Regions from separate parts of the Streptomyces sp. NPDC097129 genome, predicted to be linked through region 2. Evidence: riboswitches for the same ligand, from Rfam matches in the RefSeq annotation. Region 2 holds a riboswitch; the other holds the start of a gene.

Region 1 (5,666 bases), on a different contig from region 2:
TCGCAAGCGGCGCCCTCCCTCGTTAGGGTCAATGCCGTGGCCACGAGTCCTCCGTACCCGACGTACCCCAGCGGCGCCAGCGGCGATGCGCTTCATCATCCGCACTGGTGGCAGCGCAGAGGGGTGCGGTACGGCGCGCTCATCACGCTGCTCGCCCTGTCCGGCCTGGTCATCCTCGCGCTGGTGCGCGAGCAGACCGGCACGGAGGGCTTCCTGGTCGGCCTGGGGCTCGCCGTCTTCCCCGTACCGCTGCTGATCGCCGCCTTCCGCTGGCTGGACCGGGTCGAGCCCGGCCCCTGGCGGAACGTGCTGTTCGCCCTCGCCTGGGGCGCCTGCGCGGCGGCCCTGATAGCGATCGTCGCGAACAGTTTCGCGACGAAGTGGATAGCGACGGCGACCGCGGACCCGTCCGGCGCGGACACCCTCGGCGCGACGGTGATAGCGCCGATCGTGGAGGAGTCGGCGAAGGCCGCCGCCGTCCTGCTCGTCTTCCTCTTCCGCAGACGCGACTTCACCGGGATCGTCGACGGCGTGGTGATCGCCGGCGTCACCGCCACCGGCTTCGCGTTCACCGAGAACATCCTCTACCTCGGCACCGCCTTCGGCACCGACCAGCTCACCGGCGGCCGGGGCATCGCCTCCGTCACCGCGGCGACCTTCTTCGTCCGCGTGATCATGTCGCCGTTCGCGCACCCGCTGTTCACCACGATGACCGGCATCGGCTTCGGCCTCGCCGCGCTGTCCGGCCAGGGCCGGCGCGTGCGCCGCGTCCTGCTCCCGCTGGGCGGTCTGCTGCTCGCGATGTGCATGCACGCCCTGTGGAACGGCTCGGCCTCCTTCGGCCCGTTCGGCTTCTTCGCCGTGTACGGCGGCTTCATGATGCCCGCGTTCGGGTTGCTGACCTGGCTGGTGATCTGGACCCGCCAGCGCGAGCTGCGCACGGTCCGCGAGGAGCTGCCCGCCTACGTCGCGGCCGGCTGGCTCGCGCCCGCCGAGCCGTTCGCCCTCGGCTCGATGAAGGCGCGCCGCATGGCCCGCGAGTACGCCGCCCATCACCTGGGCAAGCCGGCCGCCAAGGAGGTCGCGCGCTTCGAGGCGTACGCGACGTCCCTGGCGTTCCTGCGGCACCGGGGCCGCCGCGGCCGCGCCGGCGCCGACTTCGTCGTACGGGAAAGGGAGCTGCTGAACGAGGTGTGGCGGCTGCGGGAGCTGGCGCGTCCGGCGCTGGAGTACGCGGCCCGGGCGGCCGCGCCCCCGGTGCCGGTGATGCTGCCGTGGCCCGCGCACCCGTGGCCGGCCCCCGGGGCGGCGACGCCGCACCTGCCGTACGCCGGGGCCGGGCACATGGGCCACGCAGGGTACGCGGCGCAGCCGGCGTACCCCGCGTACAACCCCTACCGGTCGTAGAGAGGCCACGCGCCACCGAAGCCACGGCGGGCGTCACCGAGGGCACGGGCGGGCGTCGGTCAGGCCGACGCCTGCGTGAGCCGCGCCAGTTCCGCCTCCGTCAGGGTCAGGTCCGCCACGCCGAGCAGCGCCGGGAGCTGGTCCGTGGTGCGGGCCGAGGCGAGGGGGGCGGCGACGGTCGGCTGCGCGGCGAGCCAGGCGAGCGCGACCGTGGCGACGGGGGCCTCGTGGGCCCGCGCGATCTCGTCCAGGGCGGTGAGGACGTCACGTCCGCGCTCGGACCGCAGGTGCTGCGCGGCGCCGCCCGCCCGCGGGCTGTCCACCGTCGTGCCGGGGCGGTACTTGCCGGTGAGGAAGCCGGAGGCCAGCGCGTAGTACGGGACGGCGGCGAGGCCGGCGCGGGCGGCGACGTCCTGGAGGTCGCCCTCGTAGGTGTCGCGGGAGACCAGGTTGTAGTGCGGCTGGAGCGCCACGTAGCGGGCGAGGCCCTCGCGGTCGGAGAACTCCAGGGAGGCCCGCAGGCGCTCGGCGGAGATGTTGGACGCGGCGATGTGGCGGACCTTGCCGGCCTTCACCAGCTCGTCCAGGGCGCCGATGATCTCCTCGACCGGCACCTCGGGCTTGTCGAAGTGGGTGTAGTAGAGGTCGATGCGGTCGGTGTCCAGGCGGCGCAGGGAGGCGTCGGCGGCGGCCTTGATGGTGGCGGCGGACAGGCCCTGGTACTCGGGGTGCTGGCTGACCTTGGTCGCGATGACGACGTCGTCGCGGTTGCCGCGGGCCCTGACCCACTTGCCGATGATCGTCTCGGACTCCCCGCCCCGGTTGCCCTCGACCCAGGCGGAGTAGGAGTCGGCGGTGTCGATGAAGTTGCCGCCGGCGGCGGCGTAGGCGTCGAGGACGGCGAAGGACGTCGTCTCGTCGGCGGTCCAGCCGAAGACGTTGCCGCCGAGAGCGAGCGGGAAGACCTCGAGGTCGGACGTACCGAGCTTGCGGAGAGCAGTCATGCTCTGCGTCAACGCCCCGGCAGGGCAGACCCATTCCGGACCGGCCCATTCCGGACCGACCCATTCCGCTCGGAAACCAGCACGGTGTGAACAGCACCGCTGGGCGGCAGCACGTGAGACAGCGACCGGCAGCCCTGACGTCGGGGGGGATGCCGTCAGGACCGCCGGGGATCAGGGGTGGCGCACGAGGTCAGGGGGTGAGGCCCTTGCCCTGCAGCCACGCCATCGGGTCGATGCCGGAGGCCTGCCCGTCGGGGTGCACCTCAAGGTGCAGGTGCGGCCCGGTGACGTTGCCGGTGGCGCCCACGCGGCCGATGACGTCGCCGGTGGCGACCTTCTGCCCGACGCTGACGCTGATCGACGACTGGTGGCAGAACCACAGCTCGGTGCCGTCGTCGAGGGTGAGGATCGTGCGGTAGCCGTAGGAGCCGGCCCAGCCCGCCTCCGTGATGGTGCCGCTGTGGATGGCCTTGATCAGCGTGCCGGTGGGGGCGGCGAAGTCGAGGCCGGTGTGGTACCCGGAGGACCACATCGAGCCGGCCTGCCCGAAGCGGGAGGTGAGGGTGTACGAGGAGGTCGGCAGCGTGAACTGCTTGGCGAGCTGGGCGAGGCGCTCGGCCTCGGCCTTCTGCTTCGCCTCCTGCTCCGCCTTCTCCTTCGCGGCGGCGGCCTTGGCGGCGGCCTCCTTCGCGGCCCGCGCGGCGGTCTCGGCGGCCTGCCGGGTGACGGCGGCCTCGGCGGCGGCCTGCGCCTTGACGTCGACCTGGACCTGCTGCGACTCGGCCTGAGCCATGATCCGGTTGCGCAGCGCCTCACCGGCGTCGGTGGTGTGCTGCCCGTCATTCTCGGAGGCGACGCCGATGTCGCTGAGCGGGGTGGCGGAGCCCTGCGGCCCGGCGTCCGCGTGGTCGGAGATCAGCGAGCCGACCGAGGGCAGATCGGGCAGGGAGATGGACACCGGCGGCTTGCCGGTCTGCGCGCTGGCCATGCCGCCCGCGCCGACGGCGGCGATGACGCCGACGCCGAGGACGGTGGAGCTGCGGGCGAGTCCGCCGCGCTGCTTGGCGACGCGGTGCCGGCCACGGACGGGACGGACGGAGTCCTCGGTGGGGTTCCACTCCTCCCACGGGCCCTCGTCGGTGCGGTGTCCGCCGTAGACAAGGGCCTCGGGGCCCTGCTGACTCGGCACGAACGGGGCTGTCGGGGCAGGCTGGTTGGACGCCACGCGGGCGTACTCCTTTCCTTCCGTCTCGCCTACCGGGTTAGCTGACGGGTTCGGAGCAGGAAGGTCTCCTACGCGCGTATACCGGCCGTCGGACGACGGCGGCTGACGCGAGATTCACCCCAAGGTGGTGGTTCCCCGGTTCCCTACGGGATTCGGCGCGTGAGCACGGAGCCGCCTCTCGTGACGGCTGGGACGACCGCGCTGCGTTATCGAACGTTAATAGACCCGGAGGTCGGATTCCAAGCCGTTCGGCTTGATCATTAACATTCCTGGCCAGGACTTACACGCCACGACCGCCGCAAAAGGGGCAGTTGACCGCCTCTCAGGCGTCACGTCCAAAACCTCGTTTTGATGATGGTGCGTCAATTGTTATGCGCAGGGCGGTCATCCGCTCACGCATGGTGACCTCACGGACGGCGTACGGCGAGCAGCGCCATGTCGTCGGCCATCCCGCCGCCAGAGTGCCGGCGCACCTCCTTCGCGACGGCGGCCAGCAACGCGCCGGGCGCGGTGACGACCCGTCCGGCGAGCCGCGCCTCGACGTCGTAGAAGCGGCCGTGGCGGTCGCGGCTCTCGGAGAGGCCGTCGGTGTACAGCAGCAGCGTGGCCCCGCCGGGGAAGACGGCCTCCTCCGCGCGGTCGGGCCACGGGCCCAGCTCGCTCATGCCGAGCGGCAGCGCGGGTTCGGCGGGCAGCAGCGTGCGCAGGGTGCCGTCGGCGTACAGCAGCACCGGTGGCGGATGACCGCGGTTGACGACGCGGACGACACCGTCGCCGTGCGGGAGTTCGGCGAGGACGGCGGTGGTGAACCCCTCGAACGCGTCCAGGCCCTCGCGCCGGGCGCCCTCGCGGCTCAGGGCCTGCTCCAGCCGCTCGGCGACCGCCTCCAGCGTGGCCTCCTGCTCGGCGGCCTCGCGGAACGCGCCGATGACCACGGCCACGGCGGCCACCGCGCCCATGCCCTTGCCGCGCACGTCCCCGACGATCAGCCGGACGCCGTGCGGGCTGTCCTGCACGGCGTACAGATCGCCGCCGATGAACGCGTCGGCGCGGGCGGCCTCGTAGCAGGCGGCGATCTGGAACCCGCCGATCCGCTCGGCGGGTTCGGGAAGTACGGCGCGCTGGGCGGCCTCGGCGACCTCGCGCGCGGAGGCGAGCTGCTCGCTGCTGCGGCGCGCGAGGGCGTTGATGAGGACGGCCAGGACGGCGACCGTGGCGACGGTCACCAGCTCGGTGACGGCGTCCGTGTGCCAGACGATGCCCATCGTCAGGTGCAGACCGAGCATGACGGCGACGGCGGCGAGCCCGGTGAGCAGCGTGCCGCGGCGGCTGTAGAGCGGGGCGGCGACCAGGGGCGCGGCGGTGAAGAAGGGGGCCGCGGTGAAGTCGGACGGCGTGCAGTAGTCGTAGACCGCGCCGGCCGCGATGAGCAGCACCGGCAGGATCCGTACGAAGGCCCGCGCGGCGGAGATCCTCCGGCCCTCCGTGGGCCGCGGCTCGCCGCCGTCCCCGGGCCCGGGGTCCGGCACCGGGCCGCCCGCCGGCCGCACGGCGGCGCGGGGACCGGACCCGAGGCCGAGGGCGGAGGCGCGTGCGTCGGCCTCCGGGGCGGCCCCGGCGCCGGGCGCCCACCCGTCGGCCGGGGAGCCCTCCCCGGCCTCGGGGACGTACCTCTCGGCGCCGGGGTACGGCCCGTCGTCCGTCGCGTCACCAGGCCGCACCGCTCTTCTCCCACCGTCCCTGTCCGCCGTCGTCCCGCCCGTACAGGTTTTCCGGTGCGGGCGGGGGCGGCGAGCGGTGAGGGCCGACCGGATGACGCCGGGCGCGGAGAGAAGAGGAGGCTGACGACGAAAAAACCGAGGGCCGGAAACCTTTCGGCTTCCGGCCCTCGGCCTTCAGTAGCGGGGACAGGATTTGAACCTGCGACCTCTGGGTTATGAGCCCAGCGAGCTACCGAGCTGCTCCACCCCGCGTCGTTGTGACTCCAGTGTACGTCATCCGCGGGGCACCCGACGACCACGTTCCCCACC
Region 2 (5,666 bases):
CTTGCTGAAGCGTGAACGGTATCTGACGCGGACCATTGTGGACCGTGGGACTGACAAGCCGGGCGCGGACCCGGCCCCGGCGCACCCGGCAGTGCCTGGGCACCCGGCTCCGGCTGCGTGAAACAGTGCCTGAACGCCCGGCTCCCCGGCACCGGCGGCCGTAGGGGAGCGCCCGAGCCGGGGCACCGGGACCCCGGCCTTGCCGATCCGCGCACGACGATCGCCCGAAGGCTACGCGATCTCGCTGTCGGCGTACCTCGTGCGGGAACTTGGCCGCCGGTCCGCACGCTTGCATACAGTGGCAGGACGGCAGGAAACACGCGGTTTCACGACCGCTTCCGCGATCGAAGGGACGTACATGCCCATGGGTCACACGGCCACAGCCGAGGCAGGCTCCGGCGGGCTGACAGCAACCGAGCACCGCCTGGCCAACGGCTTGCGCGTGGTGCTCTCCGAGGACCACCTGACCCCGGTCGCCGCGGTGTGCCTCTGGTACGACGTCGGCTCGCGCCACGAAGTCAACGGGCGTACGGGTCTGGCTCACCTTTTCGAGCACCTGATGTTCCAGGGCTCCGCCCAGGTCAAGGGCAACGGTCACTTCGAGCTGGTGCAGGGCGCCGGCGGGTCGCTGAACGGCACCACCAGCTTCGAGCGCACCAACTACTTCGAGACCATGCCCGCCCACCAGCTGGAGCTCGCCCTCTGGCTGGAGGCCGACCGCATGGGCTCCCTGCTGGCCGCCCTGGACGACGAGTCCATGGAGAACCAGCGCGACGTCGTCAAGAACGAGCGCCGCCAGCGCTACGACAACGTCCCCTACGGCACCGCCTTCGAGCGGCTGACCGCCCTCGCCTACCCCGAGGGCCACCCCTACCACCACACGCCGATCGGCTCCATGGCGGACCTGGACGCGGCCACCCTGGAGGACGCCCGCCAGTTCTTCCGCACCTACTACGCGCCGAACAACGCGGTCCTGTCGGTCGTCGGCGACATCGACCCGGAGCAGACCCTCGCCTGGGTCGAGAAGTACTTCGGCTCCATCGCCTCCCACGACGGCAAGCCCGCGCCCCGTGACGGCGCGCTGCCCGACGTCATCGGCGGCCAGCTGCGCGAGGTCATCCACGAGGAGGTCCCGGCGCGCGCCCTGATGGGCGCCTACCGGCTGCCGCACGACGGCACGCGCGCGTGCGACGCGGCCGACCTCGCGCTGACCATCCTCGGCGGCGGCGAGTCCTCCCGGCTGTACAACCGGCTGGTGCGCCGCGACCGTACGGCCGTCGCGGCCGGCTTCGGTCTGCTGCGGCTGGCCGGGGCACCCTCCCTGGGCTGGCTGGACGTCAAGACGTCCGGGGACGTCGAGGTGCCGGTCATCGAGGCCGCCATCGACGAGGAGCTCGCCCGCTTCGCCGCGGAGGGCCCCACGGCCGAGGAGATGGAACGCGCGCAGGCCCAGCTGGAGCGCGAGTGGCTGGACCGGCTCGGCACCGTGGCCGGCCGCGCCGACGAACTGTGCCGCTACGCCGTCCTGTTCGGCGACCCGCAGCTCGCCCTCACCGCCGTCAAGCGCGTCCTCGAAGTGACGCCCGAGGAGGTGCAGGAGGTCGCCAAGGCCCGCCTGCGTCCCGACAACCGCGCGGTGCTCGTGTACGAGCCGAAGACGCCGGAGGCCGCCCAGGACGCCGACGTGCCGGAGGACCCGGAGCAGGAAGCGACCGTAGAGGCAGGCAACGAGAACGAGGAGACGGCCAAGTGACCGAGCTCGCCACGATGGACTTCCACCCCCGGCCCCAGGCGGGCGAGGCCAAGCCGTGGGCGTTCCCGGCCCCCGAGCGCGGCACGCTCGACAACGGCCTGACCGTGCTGCGCTGCCACCGCCCCGGCCAGCAGGTCGTCGCCGTCGAGGTGCTCCTGGACGCGCCTTTGGACGCCGAGCCGGCCGGTCTGGACGGCGTCGCCACGATCATGGCGCGCGCCTTCTCCGAGGGCACGGACAAGCACTCCGCCGAGGACTTCGCCGCCGAGCTGGAGCGCGCCGGCGCCACCCTCGACGCGCACGCCGACCACCCGGGCGTCCGGCTCAGCCTGGAGGTGCCCGCCTCCCGGCTGGCCAAGGGCCTCGGTCTGATCGCCGACGCCCTCCGAGCGCCCGCGTTCGCCGACAGCGAGATCGAGCGGCTGGTGCGCAACCGCCTCGACGAGATCCCGCACGAGCTGGCCAGCCCCGCCCGCCGCGCCGCCAAGGAGCTGTCCAAGGAACTGTTCCCGGCGACCTCGCGCATGTCGCGTCCGCGTCAGGGCACCGAGGAGACGGTCGCCACCGTCGACGCGGCCGCCGTGCGTGCCTTCTACGAGCGGCACGTGCGCCCCGCCACCGCGACCGCGGTGGTCGTCGGCGACCTGACCGGCCTCGACCTCGACGACCTCCTCGGCGACACCCTGGGCGCCTGGACGGGCTCGCGCACCGAGCCGCGCCCCGTGCCGGCGGTGACCGCCGACGACACCGGCCGCGTCGTCATCGTCGACCGCCCGGGCGCCGTCCAGACGCAGCTGCTCATCGGCCGGATCGGCCCCGACCGGCACGACCGCGTATGGCCCGCGCAGGTGCTCGGCACGTACTGCCTGGGCGGCACCCTCACCTCCCGCCTGGACCGCGTCCTGCGCGAGGAGAAGGGCTACACCTACGGCGTGCGCGCCTTCAGCCAGGTGCTGCGCTCCGCCCCCGACGGCACGGGCGCGGCGATGCTCGCCATCAGCGGCTCCGTGGACACGCCGAACACCGGCCCGGCGCTGGACGACCTCTTCAAGGTGCTGCGCACCCTGGCGGCGGACGGCCTGACCGACGCCGAGCGCGACGTCGCCGTGCAGAACCTCGTCGGGGTGGCCCCGCTGAAGTACGAGACGGCGGCCGCCGTCGCGGGCACGCTCGCCGACCAGGTCGAGCAGCACCTGCCCGACGACTACCAGGCGGCGCTGTACCGGCAGCTCGCCGCGACCGGCACCGTGGAGGCCACGGCGGCGGTCGTCAACGCCTTCCCGGTGGACCGTCTGGTGACCGTGCTCGTCGGTGACGCGGCGCAGATCAAGGAGCCCGTCGAGGCCCTCGGCGTCGGCGCCGTCACCGTGGTGAGCGCGGAGTAGCCGCACACGCGCGTGGGGCCCTGGTTCCTGACGGAGCACCAGGGCCCCTGCCATGTCCACAGGCCATGTCAGGGCCGTATCCACAGGTCTGTTTGTGATCGAAGGCGCGGCATCCCACATATGCCCGAATTGGGACGGAGGTTGCCTGTCTGACCTGTGGGATGCGCTACAAAACCCCTGTTTCGTTTGAGGATTGAAGGTCGATCACCGTACTTTCGTCCGGGCTGTCCGTCAGGCAGTGCGCCGCACCCGCGGCACCGGACAGCCATCGCCGAGTCCCCGTACGGCGCGAGCCAGGGGAGCCGGGGACCCACACGTCCCTGGGGTGAATCGGGCGCCCGCGAGGGAGTCCGTAGGAGACCTTCCTGCTCCGAACCCGTCAGCTAACCCGGTAGGCGAGAGGGAAGGAAAGGACAAGCCACCACATGGCGTTCGTCAGCGCCACCGGGAAGCACCGCCGTCCGAGCCGGATGAAGCGCACCACCACGCAGGCCGCCGGCATCGCCGCGCTCACCACCACCGGCGTCATCGGCGCCCTCGCGGCCCCCGCCCTCGCCGCCGACACCTCCGCCGAGCAGACCGGTCTGCTCCCCGTCATCAGCGTCGACGACACGGTCGCCGCGCAGATCGACGCCCAGGCCGAGGCCCAGAAGCAGGCCGCCGAGCAGACGGCCATCGAGCAGGCCGCCCGCCAGGCCGCCGCCGCGCGGGCCCACGAGGCCAAGGAGCGCGCCGCCCGCGAGGCCGAGCGCAAGCGCCTGAACAGCTTCACGGCCCCGATCGCGCACTCCTACGTCTCCACCGGCTACGAGGCCAGCAGCTCCCTGTGGTCCTCCGGCCACCACACCGGCATCGACTTCCACGCCGCCACCGGCACCACGGTGCACGCGGTGGGCTACGGCACCGTCGTCGACACCGGCTGGGGCGGCGCCTACGGCAACCAGATCGTCATCCGCATGCACGACGGCACGTACAGCCAGTACGGGCACCTGTCGTCGATCGGCGTCGTCGTGGGCCAGCAGGTCGTCACCGGCCAGCAGATCGGCCTGTCCGGCGCGACCGGCAACGTCACCGGCCCGCACCTGCACTTCGAGGCGCGCACCAGCCCCGACTACGGCTCCGACATGGACCCGGTCGCCTATCTGCGCGCGCACGGCGTGAACGTCTGACGCCCGAGAACGGCACCAGCATCGCGAAGCCCCGGCCCACCGTGCCGGGGCTTTCGTCGTTTTCGCCTCCTCTCCCGGAAACCCCGGTGAACTGACCAAAAAATATCCATGGAATCCGCTCTGCCGTCGGAAATTCCGTCCCCTTGGAATAGAGTCACGGAACACGCGTCCATCGTCGGCGTTTCACGGGGATCAAGGCGGAGGTCGGACATGCGTATTCCGGCGCACTCGGTGTGCACGGCGATCCGGGACGACATCGTCGCAGGCGTCCACGAACCCGGCAGCCGGCTCACCGAGGAACTCCTCGCCCGCCGCTACGGCGTCTCCAGGGTGCCCGTGCGAGAGGCGCTGCGCACCCTGGAGGCCGAGGGCTTCGTCGTGACACGGCGGCACGCGGGCGCGTGCGTGGCCGAACCCACCGAGCAGGAGGCGGCCGACCTGCTGGAGATGCGGATGCTGCTGGAGCCGCTCGGCGTGGCGCGGGCCGCCCAGCGGCGCACCGAGGCGCATCTGAAGGTGCTGCGCGGCCTGGTGCGCCTCGGTCAGGACCGGGCCAGGCACGGCACCGGCGACGACCTGCGGTCCCTGGGCGGCTGGTTCCACGAGACGCTCGTCCAGGCGTGCGGGAGCCAGGCGCTGACCGCGACGCTCACCCAGCTGCGCCACAAGCTCGCCTGGATGTACGCGGTGGAGCCGTCGGCCGACCCCGTACGGACCTGGACCGAGCACGGCGCGATCGCGGACGCCGTGGCGCGCGGCGACGGGGAGCGGGCCCGCGCGGTCGCCGCCCTGCACACCGAGCGCTCCACCGCCGCGTACCGGCTGCGCCGCTTCAGTGGCGACGGCCCCGGGCGGGTGAGGAGTTCGCAACATCCCGTAAACACGTCGGGCCTACGGCATTAACACGAGCGCCGTATACAAAGAACGGGATATCTGTGCCCCGCTGAAAGTGCTGCCCTTTTGACGCTTTCTTTCGAGTCGTCGATTCCCTCCTGTGTCACGGAGGGGCGGGAAAAGAAAAGCCGCGCCGGCCTCGAAAGGCCGACGCGGCTTCTTTTATGCGTGACTCAGACGGTCATGCGTGACTCAGACGGTCTCGGGGAGCTCCTCGAGGCCCTCGGAGACCAGCTTCGCCAGACGGTCCAGGGCGGCGTCCGCGCCCTCGGCGTCGGAGGCGAGGACGATCTCCTCGCCGCCCTGGGCGCCCAGGCCGAGGACGGCCAGCATGGAGGCCGCGTTGACGGGGGTGCCGCCGGCCTTGGAGATCGTCACCGGGACGCCTGCGGCCGTGGCGGCTCGGACGAAGATGGAGGCGGGGCGGGCATGGAGGCCCTCGGCCCAGCCGACGTTGACGCGGCG

Evidence for each region. A riboswitch is a leader RNA that binds a small molecule or an ion and turns the genes downstream of it on or off. The one in region 2 is predicted to bind cyclic di-AMP.
Region 1: linked by a shared signal. The riboswitch ahead of AC0B9F_RS36435 (M23 family metallopeptidase) and the one ahead of AC0B9F_RS10145 (M23 family metallopeptidase) in region 2 are both predicted to bind cyclic di-AMP.

Annotation. Positions count from the first base shown of each region.
Region 1 covers NZ_JBVOQE010000022.1:53,933-59,598, reverse strand. The annotation lists gene AC0B9F_RS36445 (PrsW family intramembrane metalloprotease) at 37-1,407, shown strand; gene AC0B9F_RS36440 (aldo/keto reductase) at 1,467-2,411, opposite strand; gene AC0B9F_RS36435 (M23 family metallopeptidase) at 2,602-3,636, opposite strand; cyclic di-AMP (ydaO/yuaA leader) riboswitch at 3,648-3,804, opposite strand; gene AC0B9F_RS36430 (PP2C family protein-serine/threonine phosphatase) at 4,044-5,165, opposite strand; tRNA gene AC0B9F_RS36425 (tRNA-Met) at 5,536-5,609, opposite strand.
Region 2 covers NZ_JBVOQE010000002.1:996,987-1,002,652, reverse strand. The annotation lists gene AC0B9F_RS10155 (M16 family metallopeptidase) at 359-1,753, shown strand; gene AC0B9F_RS10150 (M16 family metallopeptidase) at 1,750-3,138, shown strand; cyclic di-AMP (ydaO/yuaA leader) riboswitch at 3,398-3,551, shown strand; gene AC0B9F_RS10145 (M23 family metallopeptidase) at 3,564-4,307, shown strand; gene AC0B9F_RS10140 (GntR family transcriptional regulator) at 4,518-5,210, shown strand; gene AC0B9F_RS10135 (HPr family phosphocarrier protein) at 5,394-5,666, opposite strand, start outside.